DNA from 3 places in the Lacrimispora sp. YZC11 genome. Region 2 is predicted to be linked to each of the others. Evidence: predicted binding sites of a transcription regulator. Region 2 holds the regulator's gene; each other region holds the start of a gene.
The links. The regulator NrdR, encoded in region 2, represses ribonucleotide reductase genes. The targets are predictions, from matches to a motif close to CACAANATNTTGTG.

Region 1 (11,064 bases), 260 kb from region 2:
AAGCAGGGCCGGGTATGTGAAAAGCAGAAGAGGCGCCCAGGGCGGTTATTATCTGACAAAGGCTCCTGCGGAATATACCGTTGGCATGATCCTGCGCCTTGCAGAGGGAAGTCTGGTTCCCGTAACATGTCTGGAGGATGAAATCAACCCCTGCAGCCGTTCCCATAATTGTGCCACTCTCATGGTATGGAAAAAGCTGGATCATGCGATCTCCGATGTGGTAGACAGCATTACCCTGGCAGATTTAGTGGAAGAACAAAAAAGGCTTGATGGCCAGGCTAACTATTATGAAATCTAAACAATGGTTCAAAAAAGTTCGTGTTCTCCCGACTCAAGGGGCAGCACGAACTTTTTAAATCCGGTTATTATTTTCCGTTTGAAGTCCGGTCAAATATATCCCGGAAAGCGGAATCGTTTTCCAGAAAAACATCTACCAGAAGGGGATCAAAATGGTCTCCTCTTCCCTGAGTAATTATCTTTAAACTATTCTCATGGGTAAACCCCTCTTTATACACCCGTTTAGAACGCAGCGCATCATACACATCCGCCAAAGCCATGATGCGTGCCGATATTGGAATCTCTTCCCCTTTTAAACCCTTTGGATATCCGCTTCCATCCCATTTTTCATGATGGCAAAGGGTGATTTCCATACCAACCTTGATGAACGCGCTTCCTGTATCCTTTTTTTCGATGCTTGCCAGTGTCTGATATCCAATGGTTGTATGAGTTTTCATGATTTCGAATTCCTCCGGCGTCAATCTGCCGGGCTTTAACAGAACCGCATCCGGAATCCCAACCTTTCCAATGTCATGCAACGGGCTAGCCTGGGTGATGCCATCAATAAAGGCACGGTCTATTTCCCTCTGATGTCCTCCCATTTCCCAAAGCTTTTCCGCCAGAAGACGGCAATACTGTGATGTTCTGACAATATGCTCTCCTGTCTCATCATCCCTGGACTCCGAAAGCTTCACTAATGCATGAATGGTGGCCATTTGAGAAACGGACACTTCAGCCACCTTTTTCTGAACAAGTTCTTCCAGATGATGATTATATTCCTCTAATTTCTCCTCAACAACTTTAGCGCTGGTGATGTCCTGAATCGTACCGTGGACTCTGGCGGGATTTCCCCTGAAATCCTTTGATGCCACAAACCGGATATGCACCCACTTGACCCGGTTTCCCTCCAACAACAGACGGTACCGGTATTCAGCAGGCGCCATGCCGTTTTGCATATCTTGGTAAATTTGTCTCACCAGCTCTTTATCATCGGGATAAACCTTTTGAAAATAAAACGTCAGATCCAAATTAGCAGACGGGTCTGTTTCCAATATTCTGTTCATGGTGTCCGACCACCATAACTGCTTTGTGGAAAGGTTCAGCTCCCAGTTGCCGATCAATGCAATTTCCTGGGCCTCCCGGCGGGAAGCATCGCTTTTTTCCAATTCCCTGCTCTTAATTTCCAGCTGTTTTGACACCTCTACATAACGCTCCATGATCTCCGATACCAATTCAGTATGAATCTGATTATCCACCTGCTTTGCAAAATGGTCAAGCATGGCCTTAACATATTCATCCGAACCTGATTCTTCCGATACGATTTTTTGTCCCAGCAGGATGGCATCTGTCCGCATCAATCTTCTTCCTCCTTCAGGAAATAGTCGATCCCGACTTCGGTCAATTCTTTCAGCCGTTTGATTACGATCTCCTGTGCTGCTGAAGTATCAAGGATACTTCCATGCTGGGGCGCGATCAGGGAAATATCCAGTTCTTCTATCCTCTCAAGGGCATACAGCAGCGCTTTTTTCGATGGCATGATTCGCTGATGGAAATTTATGATTCCATTTATCTGGCATACTTTCCGGGTGATGGGACAGATTTTCAGGGGCTCGCAGTCCTTGCATACATCACCGATCAGCGTATATAAGCTCCAGTTGTGATCATAGCTTCCGAAAATATCGCTGCTGAATAATGTTTTTGTTTTCTTATCATAAGTAATAAAGCTGCCCGGCGAATGGGAATAAGGCGTCCTGATAAATTCCAGGCGCCTGCCGCTTGAAAATTCAAAATGAAATCCCAATTGCTCAATGCACAGCTTCTGCGAACTCATGGAATAATAGTTGATGAAAATATTATTTTCATGATGGGAGATTATTTTTAAATCCTTGCTGTTAATGAGTGTTTCTATATGGGGAATATTGCCGCATAAATCCGGATCATAGTGATGATAAATCAGATGGCTGATCTTGCCCGGGCTGATCCCCGTTCGCATGATTTTCAGCATGACTGTGCCGAAATCATCCCTGCTGCCGCTGTCGATGAGCACTGCCTCATCACCATCTACAATTAAATAAGGGTTGCAGTGGAGACCTGCACTTTCATCAAAAAATCCCACCCAGTAGACTCCCTCAGCTATTTCTACATACTCTTTATAATTCAAATCCTGCTTATCCATCTGTATTGTCCTCCAATGAATCCATTTATGGCTAGTCCCCATACCGTTGGCCATGGCTTAAATGGAATCCGCACATTCATTCCCTTCTTTAATTCAGTATAGGCAAATGATTCGGCCCTCTGCTGTCTGAAATGGAAAAAGATTCCATGCCATTATAGCATAGAATCTTTTCACTGACTACTATATCTAAATAACGGACCAGCTGGGAAGGGATCCCTTTCAGCTGATCGTGCTTTCCGCAAATTTCCTGATTTCAGACGCATTTGTGATCTTCTGCACCTGACCGTTCTTTATGACCACCAGAGTAGGAGCCTGCATGATTCCGAATCTTGTGGCAAGCTCCACATTCTCTTCGGCATCCACCACCTCATAATCCATATTTTGTAAAAACTGTTTTGCAATCCGGCAATTAGGGCAGGTTTTCGTTGTAAAGAGATAGGTCCCTGTCGGAATCTCCGCTTTTTTCGCCGCTGCCTTATCCCTATTTTCCCCTGCAGCTCCTTTTTTCAGTACGGAGTGGAAAGGATCGTAAGTTGTCCGGTTCTTATATTCCTGGGTTTTTCCCTCATTCCAGTTCTGCACCGGACGGTAGTAGCCGGTGATCCGGCTGTATACCTCAGCCTTCTTTCCGCAGACCGGGCATACCTTATGTTCGCCGGAAAGATATCCGTGCTCCGAACAAATAGAATAGGTTGGGGACAATGTATAATAAGGCAGTTTGAAATTCTCCGCAATGGTGTGCACCAGCTTTGCCGCAGCTTCCCAGTCAGGAAGCTTCTCACCAAGAAATGCATGGAATACGGTTCCTGATGTATAGAGGGTCTGCAGCTCATCCTGAATCTCAAGGGCATCAAAGATATCTGCCGTATAATCCACAGGAAGGTGGGAGCTGTTGGTATAATATGGAGTATCTCCCGGATTTCCGGCTGTTATGATATTTGGATAATGCTTCTTGTCATGCTTAGCCAGCCGGTATGTGGTGGACTCTGCCGGGGTTGCCTCCAGATTGTATAGGTCTCCGTACATTTCCTGGTAATCTGACAGCCGTTCCCGCATGTGATTTAACACATCCTTGGTAAACTGTCTGGTTTTCTCACTTGTCAGATCATGCCCCAGCCATTTGGCGTTTAAGCCAACTTCGTTCATTCCGATCAGGCCGATGGTGGAAAAATGATTTTCAAAGCTGCCAAGGTAACGTTTCGTATAAGGATATAGTCCCTGGTTCAGAAGCTTTGTTATAACTTCCCGCTTGGTTTTTAATGACCGGGCCGAAATATCCATCATATGATCCAGACGCTTGTAAAAATCGGCCTCATTCTGGGCAAGGTAAGCGATTCTTGGCATGTTGATGGTTACAACGCCCACGGAACCGGTGCTTTCGCCAGAGCCAAAGAATCCGCCGGTCTTTCTCCTAAGCTCCCTTAAATCAAGGCGCAGACGGCAGCACATGCTCCTTACATCGCTTGGTTCCATATCACTGTTAATGTAATTTGAGAAGTAAGGGGTTCCGTATTTGGAAGTCATCTCAAACAGCAGCCGGTTATTCTCCGTATTGGACCAGTCAAAATCCTTGGTAATGGAGTAAGTAGGAATGGGATACTGGAAACCACGCCCATTGGCGTCTCCCTCTATCATGGTTTCAATAAAGGCTTTATTGATCATGTCCATCTCAGCCTTGCAGTCCTTATACTTAAAGTCCGCCTCTTTTCCGCCAACAACTGCGTTAAGCTCTGCCATATCGGCAGGAACGGTCCAGTCCAGGGTAATATTGGAAAACGGAGCCTGAGTTCCCCAGCGGCTTGGCGTATTCACACCATAGATAAAGGATTCTATGCATTTCTTCACTTCCTGGTAGGATAAGTGATCGGCTTTTACAAAAGGAGCCAGATAAGTATCAAAAGAAGAAAAGGCCTGTGCTCCTGCCCATTCATTCTGCATGATTCCCAGGAAATTGACCATTTGGTTGCAAAGAACGGATAAATGCTTTGCAGGGGAAGAGGTGATCTTTCCCGGTATTCCTCCAAGTCCTTCCAGAAGAAGCTGCTTTAACGACCAGCCGGCACAGTAACCGGTGAGCATGGATAAATCGTGAATATGGACATCAGCATTTCTGTGGGCACCTGCAATCTCCTGGTCATAAATTTCAGACAGCCAGTAATTCGCCGTAACTGCACCGGAGTTGCTTAATATCAGCCCTCCTACGGAATAGGTAACAGTGGAATTTTCCTTGACACGCCAATCCTCTACCTTTACGTAGCTGTTTACCACAGCCTTGTAATCCAGAATGGTATCCTTCATATTCCGTATCTTTTCCCTCTGTTTCCTGTATAAAATATAAGCCTTCGCCACATCGGTATATCCCGCCTGCTCAAGAACGTGTTCCACACTGTCCTGAATCTGTTCTACTGTGACTTCTCCTCCTGACATCTTCCCCTGAAAATCAGCAGTTACCCGAAGTGACAGCAGTTCCAGTATTTCATTATTATACTCCTTTTGAGTGGCCTTAAATGCTTTTTTAATCGCTTCCGTGATTTTATTCAGACTGAATTCAGCACTTTCCCCATCTCTTTTTACCACCTGGATCATAAAACTAAACTCCTTTCCTCTGCAAAACCCCTTAACATTCTTTTTTTATCATTGGATAGGCGGCGCTAAAAGCGGCACCTTTTGTGAGAAGTTAAAGAACATCTCTTCACAAGTATATTATAACAGAAGAAAAGAAAAAACACAATATGTAGTTTGGTTTTTTAACACCAATCCACATATTGTGTTTTTTATTCATCAACAGCATCGGCATTGTTTGCCAAGGAGGCAAACAGCTCCGATGGCACATAGGCATTCACCAGAATTCCGTCTTCCTGATACTCTTCCTTTAACAGCTGGCCATATTTGCGGATCAGCTGGATTTTCCCTGCTTCCTTATAGGAATATACCTTTTCCAGATACACTTTCTGGTTTCTGAGAATGGTTTCCAGAAGATTTAAAAGTTCATCAAGACCTTCTCCGGTCTTTGCGGATATCCTCACCTGATGGTCCGAAGAAACATCTTTAAGGATTACACCGCCCTCTGCCGCATCGATCTTATTGAACACCGTAACCATCACCTTATCACAAACACCAAGTTCCCTCAAAGTCTCATATACAACATACATCTGCATGTCCATCTGAGGATTGGAACAGTCCACCACATGAAGGATGATATCGCTGTATTTAGCTTCCTCCAAAGTGCTTTTAAAGGCTTCGATCAAATGATGGGGAAGCTTTCTGATAAATCCTACGGTATCCGTCAAAAGGACCTGCTGACCGCCCGGTAAGTTTAAATTCCTGGTTGTTGGATCCAGGGTGGCAAACAGCTTATCCTCAGCCAGTATCCCGGCATCTGTAAGCCTGTTTAACAGGGTAGATTTCCCGGCATTGGTATAGCCTACAATGGCGGCGGTGGGCACATGGTTTTTATCCCTCTGCTGCCTGACAACCTCCCGGTGACGCTTCACATCCTCTAAATCAGCCTTTAGCATTCCGATTCTGTCGTGGATCAGACGTCGGTCCATTTCCAGCTTTTTCTCTCCCGGTCCGCGGGTACCGATGCCTCCTCCCAGACGGGACAAGGAGCTTCTAAGGCCCACCAGACGGGCTGCCCGGTACTTTAGCTGAGCCAGTTCCACCTGAATTTTTCCTTCACTGGTCGTAGCTCTGGAAGCAAAAATGTCCAGAATCACCATGGTCCGGTCCATGATCTTCGTATCCAGGGCCCCTTCCAAATTACGCAGCTGGGCCGGAGACAGTTCATCGTCGCAGACAATACCGGTTGCTTCAAGCTCCCAGATACGGTCCTTTATTTCTTCTATCTTTCCTTTTCCCATATAAGTTCCCGGATGGATTCTCTCCCTGTTCTGGATTATTTTATCCACGGTAACAGCCCCTGCTGTTTTCACCAGCTCTTCCAGCTCGTTAAGAGATGCCTGTGTGTCATTCTCATCCTCGGTACTGACTGCCACCAGGATCACCCGTTCTTCTATTTCCTTTAATTCAATCAGCTCTGCCATCAATCGTCCCAACCTATCTTGTCTTTAAAAATGTGATCTCCCGCTCCGCTTCCTCATCAGGGCCGTGAGCTGAGACATATTGCTGCATCAGATCCAGGGCTGTCTTAAATTCACCTTTACGCTCTTTAGCAACAGCCTGGTTAAACAAAAGTTCCAAAACCTCTGAACTGTCGGTTGCTGAAAGGCCCTTCTTAAAATATTCAGCCGCTCCATCCCAGTCTTCTACGGCCATCTTACATAAGCCCATCCGGTTATAAAGCTGGGCGCTTTCCTCCCCTTCTTTAAGGGCCCCCTCATAGAGGCTCATGGCATCAGAAGCCGTTCCCGCCTTTTCCATGGCTGCCCCTGCGGCCAGCAAAGCTTTCAGCCTGCCCGGAGCCTTCTTTTCTGTATCTAGTTCAGCACTTCGCTTATAGTCCTCTATCGCACCGCTTAAATCTCCGGCCCCTGCTCTGGAAACGGAACGCAGATTTAAATATTCCGGCCGCTCACCATCTACCTTTATGAGTATGCCATAGGTGTCTGCAGCGGAAGAATAGTCCTCTGCCAGGTATTCGGCTTCTGCCCGGTACTTTAACACATCCACATCAAACTTCCCTACCAGTCCTTTGGAGGAACTGATTGCCTGATCAAAGGCTTCCACGGCACTGTCATAGCTGCCCTGGTTAAGAGCTTCGATTCCCGCAGCCCGGTAAGAATATTTGTCTTCCTTTTTCCCGCACCCGCCTGCTGCTATGGAAACTGCCAGTGCAAGTCCAAGGATGACAGTTGCATAACCTGTCTTTCTTCTCATGCTATTATCTCCTTTTAAGGAAGTTCGATACAGGAATTTTATTGTTTTCCCGTACTTCCATGGCCGCCACGGTCATCATGCCCCAGAATCTCTGCTTCTTCAAAGCATAAGGCAGGCTGATGCTCCATAATACGGAACTGGCAGATGCGGTCATTTACATGAATCACCGTATCCCGGAGCGCATAAGCCGGGAAAAACCATTGGTCATTGTCCCCGCAATATGTCTCATCAATGATCCCCATACTGTTGGTCTGGATCACACCGTAATTTTTAAACGTGCTGCTTCTTGGTACCACATGGGCTTCAAACCCGGCCGGAAGCTCCATGGCAATTCCCAGAGGGATCAGTTTAAACTCGCCGGCTTTCAACTCCACTTCCTGTGCCGCGCGTAAGTCAATCCAGTCGGATTTGCCGTCAATGTAACGTAAACGTTCGATTTTATCTGTAAAATATTTAATTCTTATGGCTTGTTTCACCTTATTTCCTCCTAAATGCTATCATCTTTTTTATCTTCTGCCGGTATCAGATCACTGCTTTCAGAAAGCTCCTCTTCCACTTCCAGCCGTATCTCAGCTGCCACAACAGGATCTGCAACCGGAAGATTCTGGGTAGAGCCGATGCCGAATCTTCTTAAAAATTCCTCAGTGGTGGCAAACAATGCCGGACGGCCAGGGGCATCTAAGCGTCCTACTTCATATACCAGATTGTATTCCACCAGTTTATTGACCGCATGATCCGATTTGACGCCCCGTATTTTCTCTATTTCAAGCTTTGTTACAGGCTGCTTGTAGGCTATGATGGACAGGGTCTCTAAAACCACATCCGTAAGAACCTGTTTTTTAGGTGCAGATGCCACCCGGATTAAGTTCTCGTAAAACTCAGATCGTGTGCACATCTGGTAGCTGTTTTCCAGTTCAAGGATCTGCATCCCTCTTTTCCCCGTATCATAGCGCTTCATCAAACGGAGAACCGCCTCCTTTGCCGTGGCCTCATCCTGGCCGATGGCAGCCGCCAGAGCCTTAAGTTCAACGGAATTCCCCATGGTAAAGAGAACCGCCTCAATCACAGCTTCCCACACCTTTTCTTCTTTTGTGCTCTTCTTCGGCCCGTCGGCCAAAAGAGTTTCCTTATCCATCAATTTCCTCTTTCCTGCCCTGCTTTCCGGGCATAAAGGTATCACTGGAAGGGGGTTCCTCCTGAAGTTCCGACAAATCCAGTTCCCCGTCCTCCCCTTCCGGTTCCAGGGTTTCAATGGTCATATCATCAAACAAATGCTCCTGGGACAGCGTGATCTTGCCGATCTTCATGAGCTCCAGAAGCGCTAAAAATGTCACAACAACAAGGGTACGGTCCTGCTGCCTCTCAAGCAGCCCGCGGAACGAAAATTTCCGGTGCTCTCTGGCATAATCCATGACCGATTTTATCTTATCTTCCAGGCTTATGGATTCCCTCCGGATGTTGCCAAACCGGCTTCGGATAGGATCCACACGGTCTGATACCCGTTTCGTAACCGCCCGGAAAATCTCCTGGAGTTTTGCCAGGGTAAGCCCGTCAAGCAGCTTGTCCAAATCTACCGGCGGCTCGTACTTTGCCACCTCGGAGGGAATGGAAGGAGATTTGTACAACAGGCGATCCGCCCCCACTTCCCGGTCCTTAAGCTCCAGTGACATGTATTTATAATATTTGTATTCCAAAAGACGTGCCACAAGTTCGGCTCTTGGATCTTCTTCCTCGCCTTCCTCGTTGATCTCCCTGGGAAGTAACATGCGAGCCTTTATATCAATGAGGGTCGCAGCCATGACCAGAAATTCGCTGACAATGTTTAAATCCTCTGTTTCCATGTGATTTACATAGTCCAGATACTGCTCCGTAATCGTCGCGATGGGAATGTCGTAGATATTCACCTTATTCTTGTCGATCAGATGAAGCAGCAGATCCAGCGGCCCCTCGAAATTATCCAGTTTATAAGAGATTCCCATAAAATCCTCCAAGGCAGAATAAAACATGCCTTTGATCAGTATATCAAATCCTTCTTCATCTGTAAATATATGGCAGACCCAAAAGCTATTTCCTTTTTAAGTCCACAACTACCACCTGAGGTTTATTGTTCAGACGGATGTTGATGGAATGGGTTCCAAGCCCTCTGCTCACGATCATATGTTTTCCATCTGACTGAAACTCACCGGCACAGTATGGAAGGAAGAACTGGTATTGAGGCGTCATTACCCCTCCCAGATACGGAAGCCTTATAGTTCCTCCATGGAAGTGGCCGGACAGGGTCAAATCAGCCCCCCAGCTTCTGCATGAGGAAAAATAAAGAGGAGAATGGCAAAGCAGAATCTGAAACCGCTCCTTTGATGCCTTCCCCACCCTTTGTTCCATCTCCTCCTCAGTTAAACGATCCGGCCGGAACTTCTGGTAAGCCCCTTTTTCCAGATCAATCCCGGTTACAGCGATATCTTCTCCATACCATTCCGTCCGGCTGTCCAGAATTTTAATTCCAAGCTTTTTTAAACTGCGCACATAAGCTTCATACGCTTCGCCATAAACTTTGCGTTCCCAAAGCAGGCGGTTCTCATGATTGCCGTTGCCGCAATAGACGGGGTATCGGCCAGCCAGCTTTTCCATAAGCTCCAATGCAGCAGCAGTATCCGCTTTGCCCTTGCTGATGATCATATCGCCGCCCACAAGCACAAGATCAGGAGCCACCTTATCAACAGCGGCCAAAAGCCTTTCATTGCCGTCGCCAAACCGGTGTTCGTGAAGGTCGGAAAGAAACACAATGGTACGATCCGTTTTTATCTTAGCGCTTTCCAAAACAGTTCTCTCTGAGTTAAGCTGTTCTTTTTCATACTCAGAACGCAAATACAAACCTGCGCCCACTGCGGCGCAAATAGCTACGGCAGCAAACCCCATCTGAATTTTCCTCTTCTTCCCTCATTCTATTTCTTGCTGTCTGTTCATCATACAATGAAGGGCCTGCCTGAGTCAAGCCTAAGAACTCCAGTTGCCCACCAGATATTCAATAATGAGATTGGGTATGATAACCATAAGTCCGATGCCAATGCTCATGACTATGGTTCCGTAAAAATATTCCTGGTAACCTGGTGTTCCCGGAACCGGCGGTACTGTAAAAGCAAGGCGGTAGACGGATTTGCAGAGAGCGAAAAAGCAGATAAGATAAAAAATTACGTTAAATATGTTTTTTTTCATTTTGCATTCCTCCTTTCCCATAATATAAACCACTTATGGATAATATGCAATACTGGATAATCACGGTTTAATTAAGACCAGAGGTGATAAATCATGATTGTTTATGACAGACTGTGGGAAACCATGAAAAAGAAAAACATCAGCCAGTATCATCTGATAAAGTACTGCAAGGTCAGCGCCGGGCAAATCGGCCGTCTTAAGAAAAACAACTTCGTTTCCACTCATACCATAGATATGCTCTGCAAAATTCTGGACTGTAGCGTGGAAGAAATCATGGAGTACCGGGCCGATATAAGCGAAGCCACCCTGTCGGCAGAGCGCGGGCCTAAAGCAGAACAGGACAATTCTTCCTCAGAGGATTTGGCATAGAAAAAGAGCCTACAGGCTCTTTTTCTATGCCAAAAACCTCCAACTTCCTACCGGATCCAGGCGCCTGAAGAATCCAGACGATACCCGTCGGGCGTAATGGTATCCTTAAGCATGGCTCCATCGGTCCCTAAATAAAACCATTTCCCATTGCTCTCCACCCAGCGGCTTGCCGCCATGACTGAGTCTGTGCC
Region 2 (11,064 bases):
AAAAGCGGGGCTGCCCGGAGATTCCTCACGTCCCCAGAAGCTGATTGAGATGGTCCAGGAGGCTATCGACCAGAACGCAGACGGCATTGCCATGGCAGCCTTGGAACCGGAGATGTTTGATATAAAAGCAGCGGAGGCAATGGCGGCCGGAATCAAAGTAGTCACCTATGATACGGATATCAGGACCTACGGCAACCGGCTGGCATATATCGGGACCAATAATTATGAAGCCGGAATGGAGCTGGGAAGACGCGGCGCAGAAGACTTAATAGAGAGAGGGATTACCAAAGGGAGGCTGACGGCCGTTACCTACAGTGGTTCTGCTCAGAACATGACCGAGCGTTACAGGGGGCTTAAGGACGGTTTTAACCAGGCGATGGGGAAGGATGCCGCCCTGTTTACCTGGTGCGACTGGATTATCAACGACTTAAGCGTATCCAGGGCAAAGGAGCAGTTGGAGACACAAATCATATTATACCCTGACTTAAAGGCAGTGTTCACCCTGGGAACAGAGTCTGTCATCACCGGAACCATGGAGGCCATCAAATCCCAGAACCTTCAGGGAATTCTGTACCATTATGGATTCGACTATTCCCCCACTCTTGCAGCCGGTGTGGATGAAGGCCTGATTACGGGTATTGTGGACCAAAACTGCCAGGTGATTGGCAGGACGCTGGTGGACAAACTGGCGGACGCAGTGGAAGGGAGAGAGATTGGGAAGGAGTACTTAATTGACGTGACATGGATAGAAGCTAATGAAATAAAAGTGTATGGGGAAAAATCGGAGAGGTAATATAAAGAATACAAAGCAGAAAAGCGCGCCCGGCAGGAGTTGTAGGTACAGTATGACGCTTTGCAGATGGGAAGCGTACACTTTTCCTGACTCATGGAACAGGTAAATTACGGCGTGTTAAAATAAGTAGTGCAAGGGAAATGAACATTTTTTATCGGGCCTCCGCTGAAGAATGTTCTTTTTATTGAAAAAGAATATTTAATTCCAGGTAATATTTCATCGTTTTTGATGAAAAGGAAATATAGCGGGCAGCCACTTTTCCTTTTGTTATTTTTTTGCCAGATAAAATATTAGTTTTACAGTCAATGGAAAATATTGTATAATTGCCGTATTATAACAGAAAAGGAGATGATAGAAATGGATCAGGATAATCAAGATGGTTCCTGGCAGGAAAACCAGGATTTGGATCGCGATGCCGTATACAGGCAGCCAGAGAGGCCAGCCCAGAGTAACTTGGCCCTTGCTTCTCTGGTCATGGGGATTCTTGGGATTATAACCTCCTGCTGCTGTTACGGAGGCTTGATCTTCGGAAGCCTTGGGATCCTGTTTGCCCTGCTTTCCAGGACGGAAGACAGGTTTGAAGGCTATGCAAAGGCAGGCATCATCACTTCATCCATTGCCTTCGTGCTGGTTTTATTAGTTGTTATCATATTTATTGGAACTGCGGCGATGAGTAGCTTGGGGTTAGGAGGTGTGCTTTCGTGAAAACTTCATCATCAGAACTTAAAAGGCATGCAAAACGGACCTTGAAAGGCAGATACGGCTTGTGTATCGGTATCCAGTTTATAGAATTTGCCATTCTTCTGGCAATATCTCTGGTGTATATTTTAACGTCCTTTTCTATGGGATTGGTAAGAGATCCTTTTTTAAACGGCGCACGCAATGTGTCAGCAGGATATGTGGTTTTAAAGGCAGGGGTTTATATATCATTCCTGATTATTCTCTCTGTATACGGCCTTTTAAAACCGGGAGTCCTTAAGATTTATATGAATATGTGCAATGGCCAAACTGCCAAACTGTCTGATCTGCTCTTTGCTTTTCAGAACAAGCCACATAGGTTTTTGGGACTTTATTTTATAAATCTTCTCATTGGATTTGCCTGGGGGATACCGTACTTTGTAGTACTCATTGTAGCAGTCATCACTGATTTTATACCTGTCATGATAGTACTGCTGGTACTTACGTACCTGCTTCTGCTCATTGGAAATATCTTTACCATGCTGTATTTATCCCAGTCCATGTTTCTTCTCGTCGAGTCTCCGGATCAGAGGGTAATTGGGAGTCTCAAGGATAGTGCAGCCATGATGAAGGGCAATAAGGGAGGCTATTTTTACCTTTTAATAAGCTTCATTGGGATGGTAGTCCTGGGATACTGCTCCATGGGAATTGGCTTTCTCTGGATCATCCCTTATATGCAGGCTACCATGACAGAGTATTATCTGGATCTTAAGGAGAGGATTTCCCATAATTCCCCTGGAAGAGGCGGAGAAACCTCCTCCCAGTCCATGTGGAACCAGGAAAATCAGTGGTAGAACCGTGTCATACAGGGGGGGTACGCATAGAATATACTAAGGAGGTGTATCTATGCGAATTTGTGAACTCAAACAAAAAGAAGTAATTAATATCTGTGACTGCAGACGCCTCGGCTTTGTTGGTGATGTGGATTTTGACATGGAAACAGGCTGCCTTTTAGCCATTATTGTACCAGGACCAGGGTGTTTTTGCGGTTTTTTAGTCAGGGAGAGGGAGTATGTGATTCCCTTCTGCGACATAAGGCAGGTGGGGCCGGACATCATTCTTGTAAACGTGGATTTGGAAAAAGCAACGGAAAGATGCGGGATATAGGAGGATGGGCTTGCAGATCTTTGGATTGTAAGTTATGATATATATAAGGAAGTTCGATTCGCCTTTGGCCCATCGAACGGCTAATTTACTAAGTTCAACCCCAACGGCCTTTGCATTTATTAAGTAAATTATGCCAATAATATTACAGTCCGTAAGACAGGAGGACCAGATACGTGAAATGCCCATTTTGCAATGAAGCAGATACAAAGGTCATTGATTCCAGACCGGCAGACGACAACAGCTCAATCAGACGACGCAGACAGTGTGAGAAATGCGGAAAGCGTTTTACCACTTATGAGAAGCTGGAGACCATGCCTCTCATGGTAATTAAAAAGGATAATTCCAGAGAAGTTTACGATCGTTCAAAAATAGAATCAGGAATTCTTCATTCCTGCCATAAGCGGCCAGTATCATCCCAGCAGATAGATTCCATGGTAGATGAGATAGAGACCCAGGTTTTCAACCGTGAGGAAAAGGAAGTAGAGAGCACGGTGATCGGAGAGCTTGTTATGAAAAAGCTACAGGATGTGGATGAGGTTGCTTATGTGCGCTTTGCTTCCGTATACAGAGAATTTAAAGATGTGAGTACGTTTATGGAAGAAATAGGAAAACTGTTAAAAAAGTAGGAGAGTTATGTTTAAGGTATTTTATCCAGATGAAGATGTGGCTTCTGCATATGCCATATCCTTTGAAAAATTATATAAGAACGGGATCAGAGGCGTGATTTTTGATATTGACAATACTCTGGTGCCTCATGATGCACCTGCGGATGAAAGCGCAAAGAAGTTGTTTTTACGTCTGCATGAGCTTGGGATGGAAACATGCCTTCTTTCTAATAACAAAGAGCCAAGAGTGGCTGCCTTTGCCAGGGATGCGGGCGGTTCACGCTATATTTATAATGGAAACAAGCCTAGAAGAAAAGGATATCAAAGAGCGATGGAACTCATGGGAACGGATGCGGAACATACGGTTTTTGTGGGGGATCAGCTTTTTACCGATGTTTATGGAGCCAAGAGAGCCGGAATCCACAGCATTCTGGTCAGACCGATACATCCGAAAGAAGAAATCCAAATCGTTTTAAAAAGATATTTAGAAGCAGTTGTGCTGTATTTTTACCACAGGGATAAGAAAAGGAAAAAGTGAACGGCATTCAGGTGAAAGCATATTTCTGGCGGGTAAAAGATAACCCGGCAGGTTATAATACGGATGAGACGGTCCGGACAAGCCGACTGATCCAGGGTATACAGGAAATTACTAAAAGAGTTCAATGACTTACTGATAGGAAGAAACACCTTTGGGTATACTTTTATGCCCAGAAAGCATTAGTGGAAAGGTGGTAGAAGGATATGAAAATTCTTGTATTAAACGGACCGAATCTGAACTTTTTAGGAATCCGTGAAAAAGGGATATACGGTACAGAGGATTATCATGCACTGGTATCCATGCTGGAAGAAAAAGCGCAGAGAGAAGGTCATGAGCTGGAAGTCTATCAGAGCAATTATGAAGGCGGAATCATCGACAAGATTCAGGAGGCATATCACAATGGAACAGAAGGGATTATCATCAATCCAGGAGCATTTACCCATTACAGCTATGCCGTAAGAGATGCCCTGGGTTCCGTTGAGATTCCCAAGATTGAAGTCCATATATCCAACGTCCATAAAAGAGAGGAGTTCCGTCATACATCGGTGACTGCTCCTGTTTGTACCGGACAAGTAGTTGGTCTGGGACTAAAGGGATATACTCTGGCGATGGATTTTTTAACTGGAAAGTAATCGCTCCGATTCAAAGAAAAGGGATATATTTGTAAAAAACTGTTGAAAATGTATTTATTATAGTATAGAATATAAAAGGTTAAGAAGAGAAATTCAAGGAGGAATATCATTTATGATATCAGCGGGTGATTTTAGAAACGGTATCACATTGGAGATCGAGGGTACTGTATATCAGATTATGGAGTTCCAGCATGTAAAGCCTGGAAAGGGTGCTGCGTTCGTAAGAACGAAGATTAAAGATGTGGTAAACGGCGGCGTTGTAGAGCGCACATTCCGCCCGACAGAAAAGTTCCCACAGGCAAGAATCGACAGATTAGACATGCAGTATCTGTATGCCGATGGCGATCTTCATAACTTTATGGATACAAATACCTATGAGCAGGTAGCATTAGCTCCGGATGTAATTGGTGATGCGTTAAAGTTTGTGAAAGAGAATGAGACGGTTAAGGTATGCTCTTATAATGGTAAGGTATACTCTGTAGAGCCTCCGTTATTCGTGGAACTGGTTATTACAGATACAGAGCCGGGATTCAAAGGCGATACTGCCCAGGGCGCTACTAAGCCGGCAACGGTTGAAACCGGTGCAGTGGTATATGTGCCATTATTTGTTGAACAGGGTGACAAGATTAAGATTGATACACGTTCAGGTGAATATCTGTCCAGAGTATAAAAAGAAAAGGACCGGGCAAACCGCAAGGTCCTTTTAATAATTATGTATGATACCGTGAAAACAACGTAGAAAAGATGGTTTTTATATTCCTGCGTTGTTTTTGTGCTATAAGGGTATTTGCTGTGGGGGAAAGAGAGGGTAGTATGATTGTATTTGATGACGGAAGGAAAATACAGATCTTTGAGTTTAAAGATTTTGATTACTTAACCGATGGCGAAATTGATTTAAGGATTGAAGAAAAAGTAACATCTAATGAGGAAAAAGGCTATGTACCTGTATATAAATATAGAATCACTCTGCATAATTCAGATAATAGCATAGGTGCTATTGACATCAGGATCGGGTACAATGAAAATTTGTATTACGGGGGGAATATCGGTTATAGAATTGAAAAAACTTATAAAGGAAATAATTATGCCTTAAAGGCGTGTAAAATTATCAAAGACATAGCGATTGCACATGGGATGAATAGACTTATAATCACTTGCAATCCAGACAATCTGCCATCTCGGAGAACTTGTGAAAAGGCAGGTCTCAAATTGAAAGAGATAGTAGATTTACCAATATATAATGAGATGTATCAAATTGGGGAGCGCCAAAAGTGCATATATGAATGGATTTTATGATTTTGTTCAATTGCTGACAGGCAGGCATAAATATGTATCTATAATAGAGCAGGATATGCTTTAAAAAAAACGCTGCGAAGGAATGCAAGAAAGGTATATAGTAAGGATAAAAGGTAAATATTGTTGGATATAAAAAGAAAGCACCTTTTAGGGAAAAGATAAGGATTGTCCGAATCTGCTGACCTCCCCCAAAAAGGCGCTTATTTTATAAAAAGGCATGTTAATTATGTCCAGACAGTTGGGAATTGCATAGAAGAACCGTTTTGGAAAAGAAAAGGGAAAAGAATTTGATTTTTAAGATTACTTGTAATATAATTAATATTTAGCGTAGAAATATCTGGAATAGAAAAAGGAGACCAGGAACTGATGAAGAAGATTCTTGATTTGATTACAGCAGAGATGAAGGCAGCATTTGCGGACTGCAGATACGATGAGGCTTATGCAAAGGTAACCTTATCCAATCGTCCGGACCTTTGCGAATACCAGTGTAACGGAGCCATGGCGGCAGCTAAGGCTTATAAAAAGAAACCTTTTGATATCGCATCAGAAGTGGTGGCAAAGCTTACGGGAAGCCATGTATTTGCTGCGGTGGATGCAGTGATGCCGGGGTTTATCAATTTGAAGCTTGACTCAGATTATCTGGCAGAATATATGAACGGCATGTCTGACGAAGAACAGTGCGGCTGTGAAAAAACAGAAAACCCAATGACAATTGTAGTGGATTACGGCGGAGCCAATGTGGCAAAGCCTCTGCACGTGGGTCATCTCCGTTCCGCCATTATCGGGGAAAGCATTAAGAGATTGGGCCGTTTTCTGGGACATCAAGTCATTGGAGATGTTCATCTGGGAGACTGGGGCCTACAGATGGGACTAATTATTGAGGAGCTTAAGGACAGAAAGCCGGAGCTTCCTTATTTTGACGAATCCTATGAAGGGGAGTATCCAAAGGAAGCTCCTTTTACCATTAGTGAGTTGGAAGAGATATACCCGGCGGCCAGTTCAAAAGCCAAATCAAATGAGGAATTCAGCGAAAGAGCCCATGGCGCCACTTTAAAGCTGCAAAACGGTTTCCGGCCTTATCGTGCGATCTGGCAGCATATTATAGAAGTTTCTGTTTCCGATTTAAAGAAAAATTACGGAAATCTCAATGTTTCCTTTGATTTATGGAAAGGGGAAAGCGATGCGGAACCCTATATTTCAGATTTAATTAAAGAGCTGGAAGACAAGGGCCTTGCCTATGAAAGCCAGGGAGCTCTAGTTGTGGATATTGGAGAAGAGGGGGATACCAAGGAACTTCCTCCCTGTATTGTAAGAAAGTCGGACGGAGCTGCCCTTTATTCCACTTCCGATCTTGGAACCATCATTGAACGTGAGAAAGATATAATGCCTGACTGGTACATCTATATCACGGATAAGCGTCAGGAACTGCATTTCGTCCAGGTATTCCGTGTGGCAAAGAAGGCCGGTTTTGTATCACTGGATAAAAAAATGTCCCATCTTTGCTTCGGAACCATGAACGGAAAAGATGGAAAGCCCTTTAAGACAAGGGATGGCGGAGTCATGCGCCTGGAGACCCTGATTTCGGACATCAGCAGGGCAGCTTACGAAAAGATCATGGAGAACCGTACAGTTTCTGAGAAAGAAGCGGAGGAAACATCAAAGATCGTGGGAATGGCAGCCTTAAAGTATGGGGACTTATCCAATCAGGCATCCAAAGACTATGTGTTTGACATGGACCGTTTCGTATCCTTTGAGGGAAACACCGGCCCTTACATCCTTTATACCATCGTAAGAATTAAGTCTATTCTTGCAAAATATCAGGGTCTTGAAGACAAATATCAGGGTGAGGAACGGATTCTTGCAGCCGCGTCAGATGCGGAAAAGGATCTGATGCTCCAGCTTTCCAGATACAATGAAATCCTGGAAACAGGCTTTACGGAGCTTGCACCCCATAAAATATGCCAGTACATTTATGAGCTTGCCAATGCATTTAACCGTTTTTACCATGATACCAAGATCATAACCGAAGAGGACAAAAAGCGGCAGGCATCCTGGGTCCGTTTAATCAGGCTTACAAAGGATGTATTAAATGCATGCATTGGCGTACTGGGGATTGAGGCGCCGGAACGAATGTAATGGTGAACGGATGTGAGAAATTATGAAAGTATCACACTTGACGACAAATACCTTCTGGAAGGGTGAATCAGGTGTCAGTGCCCTGGTGGAGGACCAGGGAACGGAATATAAGGCAAATCTGCATATCAAGGGTAGTCAGGTTTTTGACTACTCTTGTTCCTGTGCCCAGGGAAATTCCTACCGTGGTATGTGCTCCCACTGCAAAGCTCTGTTTGAGGTTTATAAGGAGCAGGAATCAAACCCTGGAAAGCCGGTGACCACGTCCCAGCAGGCAAGAGCCATGATCCGGGAATATACCAACCGTGAGGTGTCCCGGATCATGAGCGAGGGAGAAGAGGAACAGGTGAAGCTTTCTGTATCTCTCCTGGTCAGCCGGAGGGAAGTAAAGCTGGAGTTTAAGCTGGGCAGGGACCGGCTCTACATGGTGAAGGATCTGGCTGCTTTTGCAAATGCGGTGGAAAACGGCACCTATGTGGAATACGGCAAAAATCTGGCATTCCATCACACCCCTTCCGCTTTTGCTAAGGAGAGCCGTCCCCTTCTGGAATTTGTACTGGAGATTGTGAATGCGTATTGTGAGCATTATGAACAGTTCCAGAAAAGTTCCTTTTCCACAAGGCCTGCTCTGCGGTTCTTAAATTTAAGCCGTGCAAACCGGGACCGTTTTTTTGGAATCATGATGGGAGAGACCCTGGAGTTTGAGGATTACAAGGGGCAGAAGCGGCAGCTTGTAATCGTAGACCGCATTCCGGACTTAAAAGTTACGGTTAAGCGACATGGTCGGGATGGAGTATTGGTGTCCATTGACCGGGATATTTTAACCTTTGAAGGGGAACGCCGTTTATATCTTGCAGATATGAAATACTTATATTGCTGCGACCAGTCCTGCAGCGAGGCTCTTTCCGTGTTTTTGGGACAGATGATGGAAGGGTTTAAACCTTCCTATGAAACGGAAATCAATAACAAGGATATGCCTCTTTTTTATGAACGTGTATTAAAAAGGATTGCAGCCTACTGCACCATTGATTCCAAAGAACTGGATCTGGAAGCGTATAAGCCGGAGGAACTGAAGGCCAGGTTTGATTTTGATTCCGACGGGCAGGGCGGGCTGATTTTAAAGCCGACCCTTTCCTATGGGGACTATTCTTTCCAGCCGGTAGAAGATGAGCGCCTTCCCCGTACCGTGTGCCGGGATATACCGGGTGAGTTCCGCATCAGCCGCCTGATCACCCGGTATTTTAAATATAAGGAATACGAATCAGAATATCCGGCCATCCGGGATGATGAGGAAGCGGTATACCAGTTACTTTCAACCGGGATGAGCGAGTTCATCGCGCTTGGAGAGGTTTATTTTTCCGAATCCTTTAAGAAATTAAAGATTCTGCCTCCTCCGAAGGTATCCATCGGAGTCAGGAGCGTAGGGAACTGGCTGGAGCTGGACGTGGATACGGCCGGGCTGTCAGGAGAGGACTTAAGCAGGCTTTTGGAGGTGTACAGCCAGAAAAAGAAATATTACCGCTTAAAAAACGGGGAATTTATCAGCCTTGATGACAATGGTCTTATGACCGTTGCAAAGCTGATAGAGGGCTTGTCTGCTGATCCTGATATGCTGAACAAGTCTTTCCGCCTTCCCAAATACAGGGCACTTTATCTGGACAGCATCCTGAAAGAGGGAAATGGCATAACCCTTTACCGGGACCAGCTTTATAAATCGGTAGTCCGGGGAATGAAGTCTGTGGAGGACAGTGATTTCGAAGTCCCTCAGCCCCTCCGTCATGTGCTGAGAGGGTATCAAAAGACGGGATACCGCTGGCTTAAGACGTTGGACAGCTATGGTTTTGGAGGAATCCTGGCTGATGATATGGGCCTTGGAAAAACCATTCAGGTCATAGCCCTGCTCCTTGACGAAGCAGAAAAAAAAGAGCATACCATCTCTCTTGTTGTCTGTCCCGCTTCCCTGGTATACAACTGGGAAAATGAGCTTCATGTTTTTGCTCCTTCTCTTAAGGTTGCGACAATCTCCGGACAGGCAGGAGAACGGGAAGAGCAGTTAATGAACGTAGATAAAGAAGATGTGCTGATTACTTCTTATGATTTGTTAAAACGGGATATTGATCTTTATAAGGATAAGACTTTCCGGTTTCAGATTATTGATGAAGCCCAGTACATCAAAAATGCATCCACTCAGAGTGCAAGGGCGGTAAAGAGCATTGATGCAAGGAACCGGTTTGCCTTAACCGGTACCCCTATTGAAAACCGCTTATCAGAGCTGTGGAGCATTTTCGATTTCCTGATGCCGGGATTTCTCTTCACCTACCGGAAGTTTAAAAAAGAGTATGAACAGCCCATTGTCCGGGATCAGGAAAGAACGGTGCTGGAGGGCCTTCACCGCCTGATCGGCCCCTTCCTTTTAAGGCGGCTTAAGAAGGATGTGCTGAAAGAGCTGCCGGATAAGCTGGAAACCATTGTTTATTCCGCTTTTGATAAGGAACAGAAGGAGCTGTACACGGCAAACGCATTCCACTTAAAGCAGGAGCTTGAGAGCTTGGAAGGCAAGTATGGTAAGGATAACATCCAGATCCTTGCGGCGCTTACCAGACTCCGGCAGATCTGCTGCGATCCTCAGTTATGCTATGAGAATTATAAAGGGGGATCAGCAAAGCTGGAAACCTGCATTGACCTGGTTCGGAACGGGGTAGAGGGAGGGCATAAGATCCTGCTCTTTTCACAGTTTACCTCTATGCTGGAGGTGATCGGACAAAGGCTTAAAAAAGAGGCGGTCCCATACTACTTGCTGACCGGAGCCACTCCGAAAGAGGATAGGCTCCATATGGTAAATTCCTTTAAAGATGATGAGATCCCCCTGTTCCTGATTTCTTTAAAGGCAGGCGGAACAGGACTTAACCTGACTGCAGCGGATGTGGTCATACACTTTGATCCATGGTGGAATGTGGCGGCTCAGAACCAGGCCACTGACCGGGCCCACCGGATCGGCCAGGAGAAGCAGGTGAGCGTATTCAAGCTGATCACAAAGGGTACGATTGAGGAAAATATTTTAAAGCTTCAGGAGTCCAAGAAGGATTTGGCGGAACAGATTATATCAGAGGGAACTGTGTCCTTAAGTAATCTGACCAAAGAGGATTTATTGGGGCTTTTGGATATATAGAGAAACTTATTATAGGAAGAATGCTCTGGATTCCATAAAGGAAACAGAAGAGA
Region 3 (11,064 bases), on a different contig from region 2:
ATTCCTTTAATTCCGATATAGACATATTTTGTTCTTCCAGTATTGTTGAAACTTCTTTAAATTCTTCCAATTTAATTTCATCTTGTATTTGTTTTAATCTTTCTTCTTGAGTCTTAATGGCAGTCTTATATTGCTCTATCGCATCTTGTGTACTTTTTAGTTCTTCTCGAAGTTTTTCAAGTGACGATTTGCGAACTCCTCTGGGCATTGATTATTGCCTCCTTTTAATTATTTAGATAAAAAGATTATTACACGAAGAAAATTTTTTAAACCATATCTTTACTTTACCTACAAGTTTAATCCAATTGGTAAAGATACTCTCTTGATAAATACACATAATAAGTATAACAAAAGCAGAGAATAAATCAACTAAAATTATTGTTACAAATTTTGACCCGCATACGCATGTAAATACAATTTCCCCCACATTTGTACCCCGCTTATAGCGTTTTACAGCACTTTATAACGGTCCGAAACGGTCTGAGACTGAAATTTTACATAAATAAAAAAGCCGTAAACCCTTTATTTAAAGGCATTTAACGGCTTTTTACATTGAGTGGAGCAGACGGGAGTTGAACCCGTGTCCAAAAACCAATTCCCTGTTCTTCTACTATCATAGTTAGTTTATTGACATTCCCTCCACCGCCCGGGAACTAACACCCTGACAGCTTCAGTAGCTTCATATTACGACCGTATGCTCAAAGCTTTGCAAACGTCGTTTCTCACATAGTCGATGCCGGGATCTTAAAGTGTGAGTGCCTTAAGGCCGACAAGCTGCATTAAGCAGCTAAAGCTAATTCGTTATTGTTAGCGTTTATATTTAGGTTTGCCATTTAACGCATCGCATGCGGATAGCTTCACCAGCTGCATAGCCCCTGTCGAAACCAGTACTGCCCCTGACTGGTACTCTTCTGGAGAGCATTCTCATACTAACATGAATGAAATCAATTGTCAAGACCTGTGCATTTCCCTGCCGCTATTAACTTGTGGCAATGCTGCCTTAAGATTCACCTTATTCCTTTTTTTGGTTTTTAATGCTTTCTCTTATCAAGCATTTCATCAAAAATTCTGTTTTAAACAGCAGGAAAAGCACACATCCGCTAAAATCTATTTCGCCTGCAATGCAGCCATTGTAAAATAATTATAGGGCTGATTAAAATGAGGAAGGAAGAAAATATCCGTCAGCTTTAACCGGTCGATGGTGACCTGTTCCTGAATGGCAAGGGAGAACATGTGTATTGCCATGGAAATATCATATTCCGAACATAATTGTGCTCCCAGAATGATGCGGGTCTTCTTATCATATACGATCCTGATTTTCACCTTGTAATTGTCATGATCAATAAAGGCCGGTTTTTGGGTATCCTCATAATCCACCGCCTCCGCATCATACCCCAGCTTTTTAGCTTTTGCATAGGTAATTCCTGTAGAGACCATCTTCAGATTCCAGATGCAGATTCCATTGGATCCCTGAACGCCGATGGATTCCAGGGGCGTGCCGCAGACATTATGGGCAGCCACGATTCCGGAACGGACGGCATTGGTAGCCAGGGCAATATAGTTTGTTTTTTGGATGGAGTTATCAAAAATGGTTGCACAATCGCCGATTGCATATACATCCAGGCGGCTGGTCTGCTGCCGTTTGTCAACTAAATACGCTCCATTGCAGAATAGTTCAAGATCCTCCTTGCCTAACTGGTTGTTAGGCTTAAAGCCGATTCCCAGTATTACCATATCAGCATGGTATTTCTTTTTATCGGTGACCACCTTTTCCACCTTGCCGTTTCCTTCAAGCTTTGTCACGATTTCGTTATAAACCACCTGAATGCCATGGCTTGCCAGGTTTTCGGACATAATATCTGAAAACTCCTGATCGTAATAGCTTGACAGACAGGTGTGCATATTGTCGATCAGGGTGACATTTTTTCCCACACGGCGGAAAGCTTCCGCTAATTCAACGCCGATATACCCTGCCCCTACCACAACTACATCCTTTATAGAGTCATGGTGCAGCTTATCAATGACATCCTTCGCATTCTGAAACAGCTTCACAAATTGGACGTTGTCCAGCTCTTTTCCTTCAATATCAGGAGATATGGGCAGAGAACCTGACGCAAGAATCAGTTTATCGTATTCCTGCTGGTATCTCTGTCCATACTTTCCCACAGCGTAAACAATCTTATTATCATAATCAATGCGGTCCACTTTGGTTTCCATGTAGACCTTTGCGCCCTTTTCTTCAAAAATATCTTTGCTGCAATAAAACAGGCCATCGGAGGAGTGAATCTGGTCCCCAATCCAAAGAGCCATACCACAGCCCAGAAAACTGATGTTGTCATTGGAATCAAATATAATGACTTTCTTGTCCTTATAATTATCTAAAATTGTATTTATTGCTGCCGTTCCGGCATGGTTTGCGCCAATTACCACAATGCGTTCCATAAATAGCCTCCTTAATAATTGTTTTTCTTATTATAACACATCGTTAAAATAAAAACAATTATTATTATCGAAATTCACCTGTTTTTTACGGCAAAACTTTACCTGCTACAGGTCATCCACCAGAGCACTGCTTTTTGCATAGGCCGTACTTTTCGCTTCAAAAAAATCAGTTTTGATCAAATTGGCATTGCTGTACTGATTAACCCATAACATGCTTTCCGGTTCCCTGTCATGGCCCTCATAAATCCGCTCCCAGCCAAGGCTTGCACAGCGTAAATTTCCCAGATACATGATATAGTCTGTGATCATTTCCCTTGTAAGCCCTGGTACTTCATCTCCGATGGCATAGCAGCCCCAGGTGATTTCCTGCTCACAGCCTTCCCTTATCATGCCCCGGTAAATCTCCACCCGTTCCCTGGTAAAAAGCTCCGGTTCTTCTTTTTCCAGTTCCAGAATGATATTGCGGAACAGCCACAAATGAGTGTTCTCATCCCGGTTAATGTAACGGATCTCCTGGGAGGAGCCGGTCATTTTATGGTTCCGTCCCAGGTTATAGAAGAACATGAATCCGCTGTAAAAATACACGCCTTCCAGAATAAAATTAGCCACAACCGTTTTCATGAAAGCAAATGCACTCTTGTCCTTTTGAAACTCATTGTACAGGTCGCCGATAAAGGTATTGCGGGCAAGAAGATGGGGGTCGCTCTTCCACAGATAGAGCACCTCATTCCGTGTCTGAGGTTCACAGATGGTATCCAGCATATAGCTGTAGCTCTGGCTGTGTACCGCCTCCTGAAAGGTTTGAATGGAAAGGCAGAGATTGATCTCATTGGCAGTCACATATTCTCCCAGGGCCGGTAAATTAGCGGTCTGGATGCTGTCTAAAAACACCAGAAAGGATAGTATCTTATCATAAGCTCTCCGCTCCTGCGGACTTAATAAGGGATAATCCTTCCTGTCCCTGCTTAGATTAATTTCTTCAGGTATCCAGAAATTATTCATCGCCTGCCGGTACCAGTCGCTTACCCAGGTGTATTTCATATTGTTAAAATCATTGAGGTTTGTTGTGTTGCCGTTAATCATCCGCCGTTTCCTTACCTCAATCTCCCCATCGGGATGAAATAGGGGTCTTTTTTTTAATTGTTCCATATCAATCTCTCCAGACTCTCTTATTTTATTTTCGTCTATCGTCCGCCTTAGCTGGAGCAGGCTTCGCATTCATCCACTTCCAGGCTTTTGGAACGGATGTAGTAAATGGTTTTTACACCTTGTTCCCATGCCAGGATATAAAGCCCCAGCACCTGACGGAGGGTGTAATCATTGGTTATATAAAGGTTCATGCTCTGGGCCTGGTCCACATGGCGCTGCCGGATTCCAGCCGCCCGTACAGACCAGCTTTGGTCAATATAATGGGCATTTTTATATTTCCAAAATGTTTCCGGCGATAAGTCCGGGGCCACCCGGGGAACCAGACCGTTCTTTTTTTCCTCCAGATAATACCGGTTCATGACAGGATCCAGTCCTGCCGTGGTTCCGGCGATCATGCTGGTGCTGCTGGTTGGCGCGATGGCGATGAGCCAGCCATTTCTTATGCCTTTTGCTGCCACCTTTTTCTGTAGGAGCTTCCACTTTTCAGAGCAATATCCCCGTTTATTAAAATAAGCACCTGTCTGCCATTCACTGCCTTCGTACAGGTCATATTTTCCTTTTTCTCCGGCAAAATCACAGCTTGCTTCAATTGCCGCGTAATTGATTGCCTCAAACACCCTGTCGGCAAATTTCAGATGTTCCTCTGACTCCCAGGAAATCCCGTTCTTTGCCAGCATATGATGATATCCGCTTACTCCCAGTCCCACCGGACGGTAGCGGAGGTTGGTGACCTTTGCATAGGGCACAGGGAAAAAATTCAAATCAATCACATTGTCCAATGCCCGGACCGCACTTCTTGTTAACTCCATCAGCTCACGATCGTCCTTAAGGTCAATCTTTCCCAGGGAAAGGCTGGCTAAGTTGCACACTACAAAATCTCCCGGTTTTGTTACGGTGACCACCACAGTCTCTCCGTCCACTGTCTGTATCTGCTGATCCACCTGGTCAACCCCGCTCATGTTCTGGGCAATTTCCGTACACAGGTTGCTGCAGTAAATAATACCGCTGTGGCTGTTGGGATTGGCTTCATTGACTATATCCCGGTTAAAGGTAAAGGGCGTTCCTGTTTCCACAGCGCTCTTTAAAACCAGGCGGATGATGTCTTTTATGGGAATGATCCGCTTGTGAATGCGGCTGTCGTTGACACAGTCCAAGTAGCGCTCCTCCCATTGGGCTCCATAAGAGTCCTCCAAGGCCCAGCCCTTTATTGTCAGGATTTCATGAGGGCACATTAAATACCAGTCTCCCTCTATATTCTCTTTTGCTTGCTTCCAGAACAGGTTGGGATAACAGACAGCCGGAAAAACATCATGGGCTTTCATGCGGTCGTCCCCATTATTGGTCTTAAGAGTCAGAAACTCCGGCAGATCCTTGTGCCAGACATCCAGGTAAACCGCCACAGCTCCCTGCCGCACCCCCAGCTGGTCTACTGCCACAGCCGTATCATTCGCCAGCTTGATCCAACGGATCACACCACCGGCAGCCCCCTTAAAGCCGCGGATCGCACTCCCTGCGGCGCGGACTTTTCCAAAATAAAGGCCCATGCCTCCTCCGAACTTACTGACCTTTGCAAAGCTGTCTATACTTCGGTAAATGCCATCTAAGCTGTCCGGAACGGTATCGATAAAACAGGAGGAAAGCTGATGGTAAGGCTTTCTTGCGTTTGAGAGGGTCGGCGTTGCCATAGTGACCTTCAAAGTACTGAGCATATCATAAAACCTCTTTACCCAGGTATCCCGGTCATCCTTTTCCAGCATGGCAAGATGCATGGCGATTCCAAGAAACATTTCCTGGGGCGTCTCTAAAGGTGCATTCTGGCGGCTGCGGATCACATAACGGTTTAGCAACAGTTCCAGACCGGAATAATTGAACAGATGGTTTCTGCTATGGTCCATATACGCTTCATACCGGTCAATTTCATCCTTCTTATAGTTCTCCAGAATGTAATCCCCGTAAAGCCCGTCCTCTGTCAGAAAACATATTTTATCGTAAAAGCTTCCGATCTTCCTCCGGTCCAGCTCTTCCTTTAACCTGGTTTCAAAGCGCAGCATGAGCAGTCTTGCTCCTATATACTCCCAGTCCGGTGCCTCCTGGGTTGTCAGCTCCACCGCTGCCTGGGTGAGCGCCTTAAACCGTTCACCAAGGTTCATATTTTTCTTACAGAACCCTGTGAATTTAACGGAGAGGTGACAGAGGCCATATGATGTGGAATCCCAATCCTTCCGGATTCCGTCTAAAACTCCTTCCAGCTCCGGCACCTCTTTAAAATATTCCAGGATTTCCTGTTTTCCAACTGTTTTTTCCATTTATAATTCCCGCCATTCCAAGTTTTATATTAATATGAATAACTGTTATTGATCTCATATGTAAAAATATACCACAACATATAGTTAATTTCAACCACCGAGATACAAAATGTTCGCCTCTGATTTATTTTCTCCTTTTATTATCCCCAAACAAAGGCCGTAAAATTAATTATTAAAAAAACGCCTGAAGCCTTACAAAGTAAGATTTCAAGCGTTATCATTGAAAGGAATTTCCTGGTCAGGAAGACTTAAAAAACCTTATCTGGCGCCGCGCACATAAGGCTTCCCAAGACTTTCAGGCCCGTGATTTTTATGAGCGGAACCCAACAGTGCCGCTAACGTGATCAGATAAGGAAGCATGGACAATGCCTGGGAGGGAAGGGGAACTCCCACAGCCTGCAAACGGATCTGCAGCGCATTGGCTGAGCCGAACAAAAAAGCAGCTCCCAGCATACCGAAAGGAAGGTAACGCCCCAGAATGACAGCCGCCAGAGCAATATACCCTCGCCCGGAGGTCATATTTTCCGAAAAATTCCCCACCTGCACCAGAACCAGATAAGCACCGCCAATCCCGCCCAGGACTCCGTTTAACACCATGGAAATATACTGGTACCGGTAAACCGGTATCCCCGCCGAATCCGCGGCGCGGGGGCTTTCACCGATGGCGGCAAAGGAAAGCCCTGTGTTTGTTCTTTTATAAAAAAATGATACTCCCATGACTAGAAAATATATCAGATAGGTTAGAATATCCTGATGAAAAAGTGCATTTCCAATGAGCGGAATATCAGCAAGCACCGGTATCCGGACTTTTAAAAGAGGTTCGATCTGCTGATAAGACTGTCCGCCGGACATCAGCTTATACAGGAAGCTGGTAACACCCAGTACAAAAATATTTATGGCAATTCCGCTGACCGACTGGTCCTTAGAAAGCCTGATGGACAGGACTCCGTGAAGCATGCTGACAGCCGCTCCTCCCGCCATGCCGCAAAGAAGCCCTATTAGAATGCTTCCCGAGAAAAATGTGCCTGCAAAGGAGAAAAAAGCGCCGGAAAGCATGACGCCCTCCATTCCGATATTCAGTATTCCGCATTTTTCCGATATTGTTTCCCCAAGCCCTGCATAGGCAAGAGGCACGGCCATCCGCACTGCTGCCGACAAAAAGGCAGTCAGAAAACTGGCGGTTAGTATCTGATGTATCATCTAGTTCCCCTCCTTTGCTCTCATTTTGCCCGTAAGAAGCTCTCTGCCCAGGATAAGCAGTACAATAAATCCGATCAGAAAGTCTACAATCGCAGAGGGAATCCCCATCTGCCTTTGCATGGAGTTTGCGCCTACTTCCAATGCCGCAAATAAAACAGAAACAAAAAGCACGCCACCCGGGTGATTGAAAGCCAAAAGAGTTATAAGGATTGCCGTATAGCCACAGCCTCCTGAAATTCCCTCAAGCAGCTTTTTCTGGACTCCCAGTACCTCCACAGCCCCCGCAATTCCCGCCAGGCCTCCGCTTAACACCGCTGACAGGATTATATTCTTCACCACGGAAATGCCGCTGCATGCTGCTGCCCGTTTATTAAAGCCCACAGCTTTGAATTCATAGCCTGAGGTCGTCTTTTCCATGAGAAACCATACAAAGAGCACGGCTCCAAGGGCTATAAAGATGCCAGTATGAACTCTGGTCGGCTTAAGAAAACGTAAAAGTGTAACAGATGCATCTATTTTTTCAGATTGAGGAATGCTTCCTGCCGGATCCATGAGAAAGGTGCGGACTGCGATTCCCAAGAGATTCACGGAAATATAGTTAAGCATAATGGTGCATATGATTTCTGATATTCCAAGCTTTGCCTTTAGTAAGGCTGCTATAAGAGCCCATAATCCTCCAAAGATAAATCCGCAGCCAATGGCAAGAATGATCCGGAAAACCCCGGTCACACCGGTGGCATTTAAAGCTACCCAGGCAGATGCAAGAGCTCCTATGTAGAATTGTCCTTCCGCACCGATATTAAAAAATCCGGTCCGAAAGGCCACCGAACAGCCAAGTCCGGTGAGAATCAAAGGAGTCGCTTTTACAAACACTTCCCCGAAACCGCTCACATTGCCGAAGATTCCGTTAAAAAACATCCGGCTTGCCGTGAAAGGATCGGCTCCTGATAAAATGACAAGAATGGCCGCCACAGCTATGGAAATGAACACGATCTTCGCCATTTCCACAGCCTTCCATTTTTTCATGTGATTCATGGCGTTCCTCCTTTATCCGTCACTCCGCCCATGTAAAGCCCGATTTTAAATACATCCGCTTCTTTCCTGTCAAGGATCCCCATAATCCGGCCTTCAAACATCACTGCGATCCGGTCGCTTAAGGAAAGGATCTCATCTAAATCTGCAGAAATGAGCAAAACGCTTTTCCCCTGGTTCTTCTGCTTAATAAGTGTCTGATGTACAAATTCCGTCGCTCCGATGTCCAGCCCTCTGGTAGGCTGGCTGGCCACAATGAGCCTGGCCTCCTGGGATATCTCACGGGACAAGATTACCTTTTGCTGGTTTCCGCCGCTCATAAGCTTTACCGGCGTTCTTGTCCCGCTTTTTCCTGATGTGCGGATTCCATACTCTGCAACGGCTTCTAAAGCCCGGTTCTCTGCCTTTTTATAATCCAGAATCCATCTTTTAGAGAAAGGAGCCCGGTTGTAAGTGCGCAGGATCATGTTTTCCGTTACAGTCATATCCACAACCAGACTGTCCTTGTGCCGGTCATCGGATATATAGGAAATGCCCTTATGAAAACGATCTCTCACAGACCGGCTGTCAATGGCCTCCCCATCAAAGGCGATGCTTCCCCCCGTATGCTTACAGATTCCCGTGATCACCTCGGCAAGCTCCTTCTGCCCGTTACCTTCCACTCCGGCGATTCCAAGGATCTCTCCTTTATATACCGTAAGGCAGATATTATCCAAAGCCTTTTTGCTTCCACGCTTTTTTGATAAAGAAATGCCTTCAAGGCTTAATGCTGCTTCCTTTGACGTTTTTTTCCTTTCCTCCGTTTTAGCAGAAAGCGGTCTGCCGATCATGAAGGCAGATAATTCCTCGGGCGTGGTATCTGACGTGACTAAATTATTCACTGACTTTCCATCTCTCAAAATGGTAACTCTGTCGCTGATTGCCATGATCTCACTCAAGCGATGGGTAATGATGATAATTCCGTGCCCCTCATCCTTTAACCGCCTTAATACATGAAAGAAATTTTCTGTTTCCTGAGGAGTCAAAACTCCTGTGGGTTCATCTAATATAAGTAAGTCGGCCTTCCGGTATAAAGCCTTTAAAATCTCCACCCTCTGCTGTTCTCCTACGGATAAGCTGCCAACCTGTTCGTCAGGCTTTACATAAAGGCCGTATTTTTCTACCAGCAAACAGATTTCTTCTGAGGCTCTTTTTCTGTCAAGAACCTCTCTCTTACCGCCGGATCCAAGAATAATGTTATCAAGCACTGTCATTCGGTTTACAAGAGAAAAATGCTGATGGACCATGCCGATCCCCTGGCTTATGGCATCGGCCGGAGACTTAAACTGAACTGCCTCTCCTTTATAGAGAATCTCCCCACCGTCTGACTGGTAAATGCCGAATAATATGTTCATCAGCGTGGTCTTCCCGGCTCCATTTTCCCCCAGAAGGGCATGGATCTCCCCTTTTTCCACAGACAGGCTTACATCCTCATTGGCATACACGCCGGAAAATGCCTTTGTAATATGTTTCATCTCCAATAATGGCATATGAATGCTCCCTATCTGACCTTTGTATCACATGGCACAGTAAATTCTCCGGCTGCAATGGCAGATACCTTTTTCTCAATTTCAGCCTTCACCTCATCCGGAACTTTGTCTTCCAGCTCGTGGTATGAGGCAATGCTCACCGCACCTTCTTTCATGCCAAGTTCATAGATTGCTCCTGCAAAGCTTCCATCTGACACCGTCTGAAATGCAGTTTCAATCACCTTGGGGATGTGGTATACGGAAGAAGAAAGCACTGTTTCCGGAGCCAGTCCATTCTGGTCATAGGAATCGCCGGTTGCATAGACGTTTGCTTCCTTTGCCGCATTAATGGCTCCTGTACCGGATTCATTGGCGCAATGACCTATGACATCGGCTCCGTTGTCAATCATGGCCTGGGCAGCTTCTTTTCCCAGAGCCGTATCCGTAAAGGAACCGGTCCAGGCGGTCTGGACTTCAATGTCTGGGTTCACAGACTTCGCTCCATCCTCAAAACCATTCATGATCTTAACAAGAGACGAGCCCTGAATGGGTCCTACAAAACCAATTTTATTGCTTTTTGTCATTCCTGCTGCAAGCATTCCCATGATGTAACCGCCCTCTTCGCATTTAGTGACATAGGATGCCACATTGTCGGCGGATACTTCACCCTCTGTTACAATGAATTTTGTATCCGGATACTGTTCTGCCACTTCTACGGCAGGATCACCGAACTCATAGCCGTGACCGATTACCACGTCATAGCCATTGGCGGCATAATCGGCAAATGCGGCCTCAATGTCATCAGGAGTCAGATTTTCCGTATAAGCGGTCTCACAGCCATAATCGGATTCCAGAAGCTTTAATCCTTCATAAGCAGACTGGCACCAGCCCATGTCATTTGCCGCGCCGGAAAGACAAAGCGCTACCTTGAAAGTTTTAGAGGTCTCGGAGGCTTTAGAAGTCTCTGTAGTCTCAGAGGTTTCAGAGGTTTTAGAGGTCTCCGCTTTTGTCTCTGCCTTTTTACCGCAGCCAGCTAAGGATGCGGCCGCCATGGATGCAGCAAGAACCAGGGCTGCCAGCTTTTTCATGTTTTTCATAATAATTCTCCTCTCGTGTTGTCAATTGGGTCGTTGTGTTATGGTTTCAATATCCGGATCTGGGTATGGGTGATATAATTGGAGCTTTGGTTTTCCACAAACTGATCCAGAATATTAAAGTTAATGGTAAGATCTTCAAAATCCAGATCCGGTCTTGCTTTCCGGATGCGCCTGATGGTAGCGGGAACCGTCTCATAAGAACCAAGGTGATAGCCGCACAGAAAATCACCGGCGGGGATTTTACGGATCTGGTTCTCTCTCAAATTCTCCGGCAAAGGCTCCCCAGAGGGATATAAATAGGCTCCGAAATATTTCCTCTCCCCCTGGTAA

Region 1: the regulator NrdR is predicted to act here: its motif matches at 5,179-5,192, upstream of AC27IJ_RS04540 (ribonucleoside triphosphate reductase).
Region 3: the regulator NrdR is predicted to act here: its motif matches at 5,970-5,983, upstream of AC27IJ_RS06745 (ribonucleoside-diphosphate reductase subunit alpha).

What each region holds. Positions count from the first base shown of each region.
Region 1 is NZ_BAAJYQ010000005.1:308,570-319,633, forward strand. Features, by position in the region: gene AC27IJ_RS04525 (RrF2 family transcriptional regulator) at 1-298, shown strand, start outside; gene AC27IJ_RS04530 (HD-GYP domain-containing protein) at 366-1,631, opposite strand; gene AC27IJ_RS04535 (oxygen-binding di-iron domain-containing protein) at 1,631-2,452, opposite strand; gene AC27IJ_RS04540 (ribonucleoside triphosphate reductase) at 2,672-5,038, opposite strand; gene hflX (GTPase HflX) at 5,227-6,498, opposite strand; gene AC27IJ_RS04550 (tetratricopeptide repeat protein) at 6,512-7,291, opposite strand; gene AC27IJ_RS04555 (dUTP diphosphatase) at 7,330-7,767, opposite strand; gene scpB (SMC-Scp complex subunit ScpB) at 7,779-8,426, opposite strand; gene AC27IJ_RS04565 (segregation and condensation protein A) at 8,419-9,270, opposite strand; gene AC27IJ_RS04570 (metallophosphoesterase) at 9,356-10,207, opposite strand; gene AC27IJ_RS04575 (hypothetical protein) at 10,286-10,504, opposite strand; gene AC27IJ_RS04580 (helix-turn-helix domain-containing protein) at 10,598-10,873, shown strand; gene AC27IJ_RS04585 (serine hydrolase) at 10,921-11,064, opposite strand, start outside.
Region 2 is NZ_BAAJYQ010000005.1:49,950-61,013, reverse strand. Features, by position in the region: gene AC27IJ_RS03410 (sugar ABC transporter substrate-binding protein) at 1-793, shown strand, start outside; gene AC27IJ_RS03405 (DUF4190 domain-containing protein) at 1,151-1,498, shown strand; gene AC27IJ_RS03400 (DUF975 family protein) at 1,495-2,325, shown strand; gene AC27IJ_RS03395 (PRC-barrel domain-containing protein) at 2,378-2,638, shown strand; gene nrdR (transcriptional regulator NrdR) at 2,812-3,264, shown strand; gene AC27IJ_RS03385 (YqeG family HAD IIIA-type phosphatase) at 3,272-3,781, shown strand; gene aroQ (type II 3-dehydroquinate dehydratase) at 3,985-4,413, shown strand; gene efp (elongation factor P) at 4,526-5,083, shown strand; gene AC27IJ_RS03370 (GNAT family N-acetyltransferase) at 5,227-5,709, shown strand; gene argS (arginine--tRNA ligase) at 6,076-7,845, shown strand; gene AC27IJ_RS03360 (DEAD/DEAH box helicase) at 7,868-11,011, shown strand.
Region 3 is NZ_BAAJYQ010000006.1:98,872-109,935, forward strand. Features, by position in the region: gene AC27IJ_RS06725 (hypothetical protein) at 1-208, opposite strand, end outside; RNA gene ssrA (transfer-messenger RNA) at 555-897, opposite strand; gene nox (H2O-forming NADH oxidase) at 1,108-2,442, opposite strand; gene AC27IJ_RS06740 (ribonucleotide-diphosphate reductase subunit beta) at 2,548-3,591, opposite strand; gene AC27IJ_RS06745 (ribonucleoside-diphosphate reductase subunit alpha) at 3,639-5,897, opposite strand; gene AC27IJ_RS06750 (ABC transporter permease) at 6,156-7,097, opposite strand; gene AC27IJ_RS06755 (ABC transporter permease) at 7,098-8,132, opposite strand; gene AC27IJ_RS06760 (ABC transporter ATP-binding protein) at 8,129-9,658, opposite strand; gene AC27IJ_RS06765 (BMP family protein) at 9,670-10,734, opposite strand; gene AC27IJ_RS06770 (MerR family transcriptional regulator) at 10,773-11,064, opposite strand, start outside.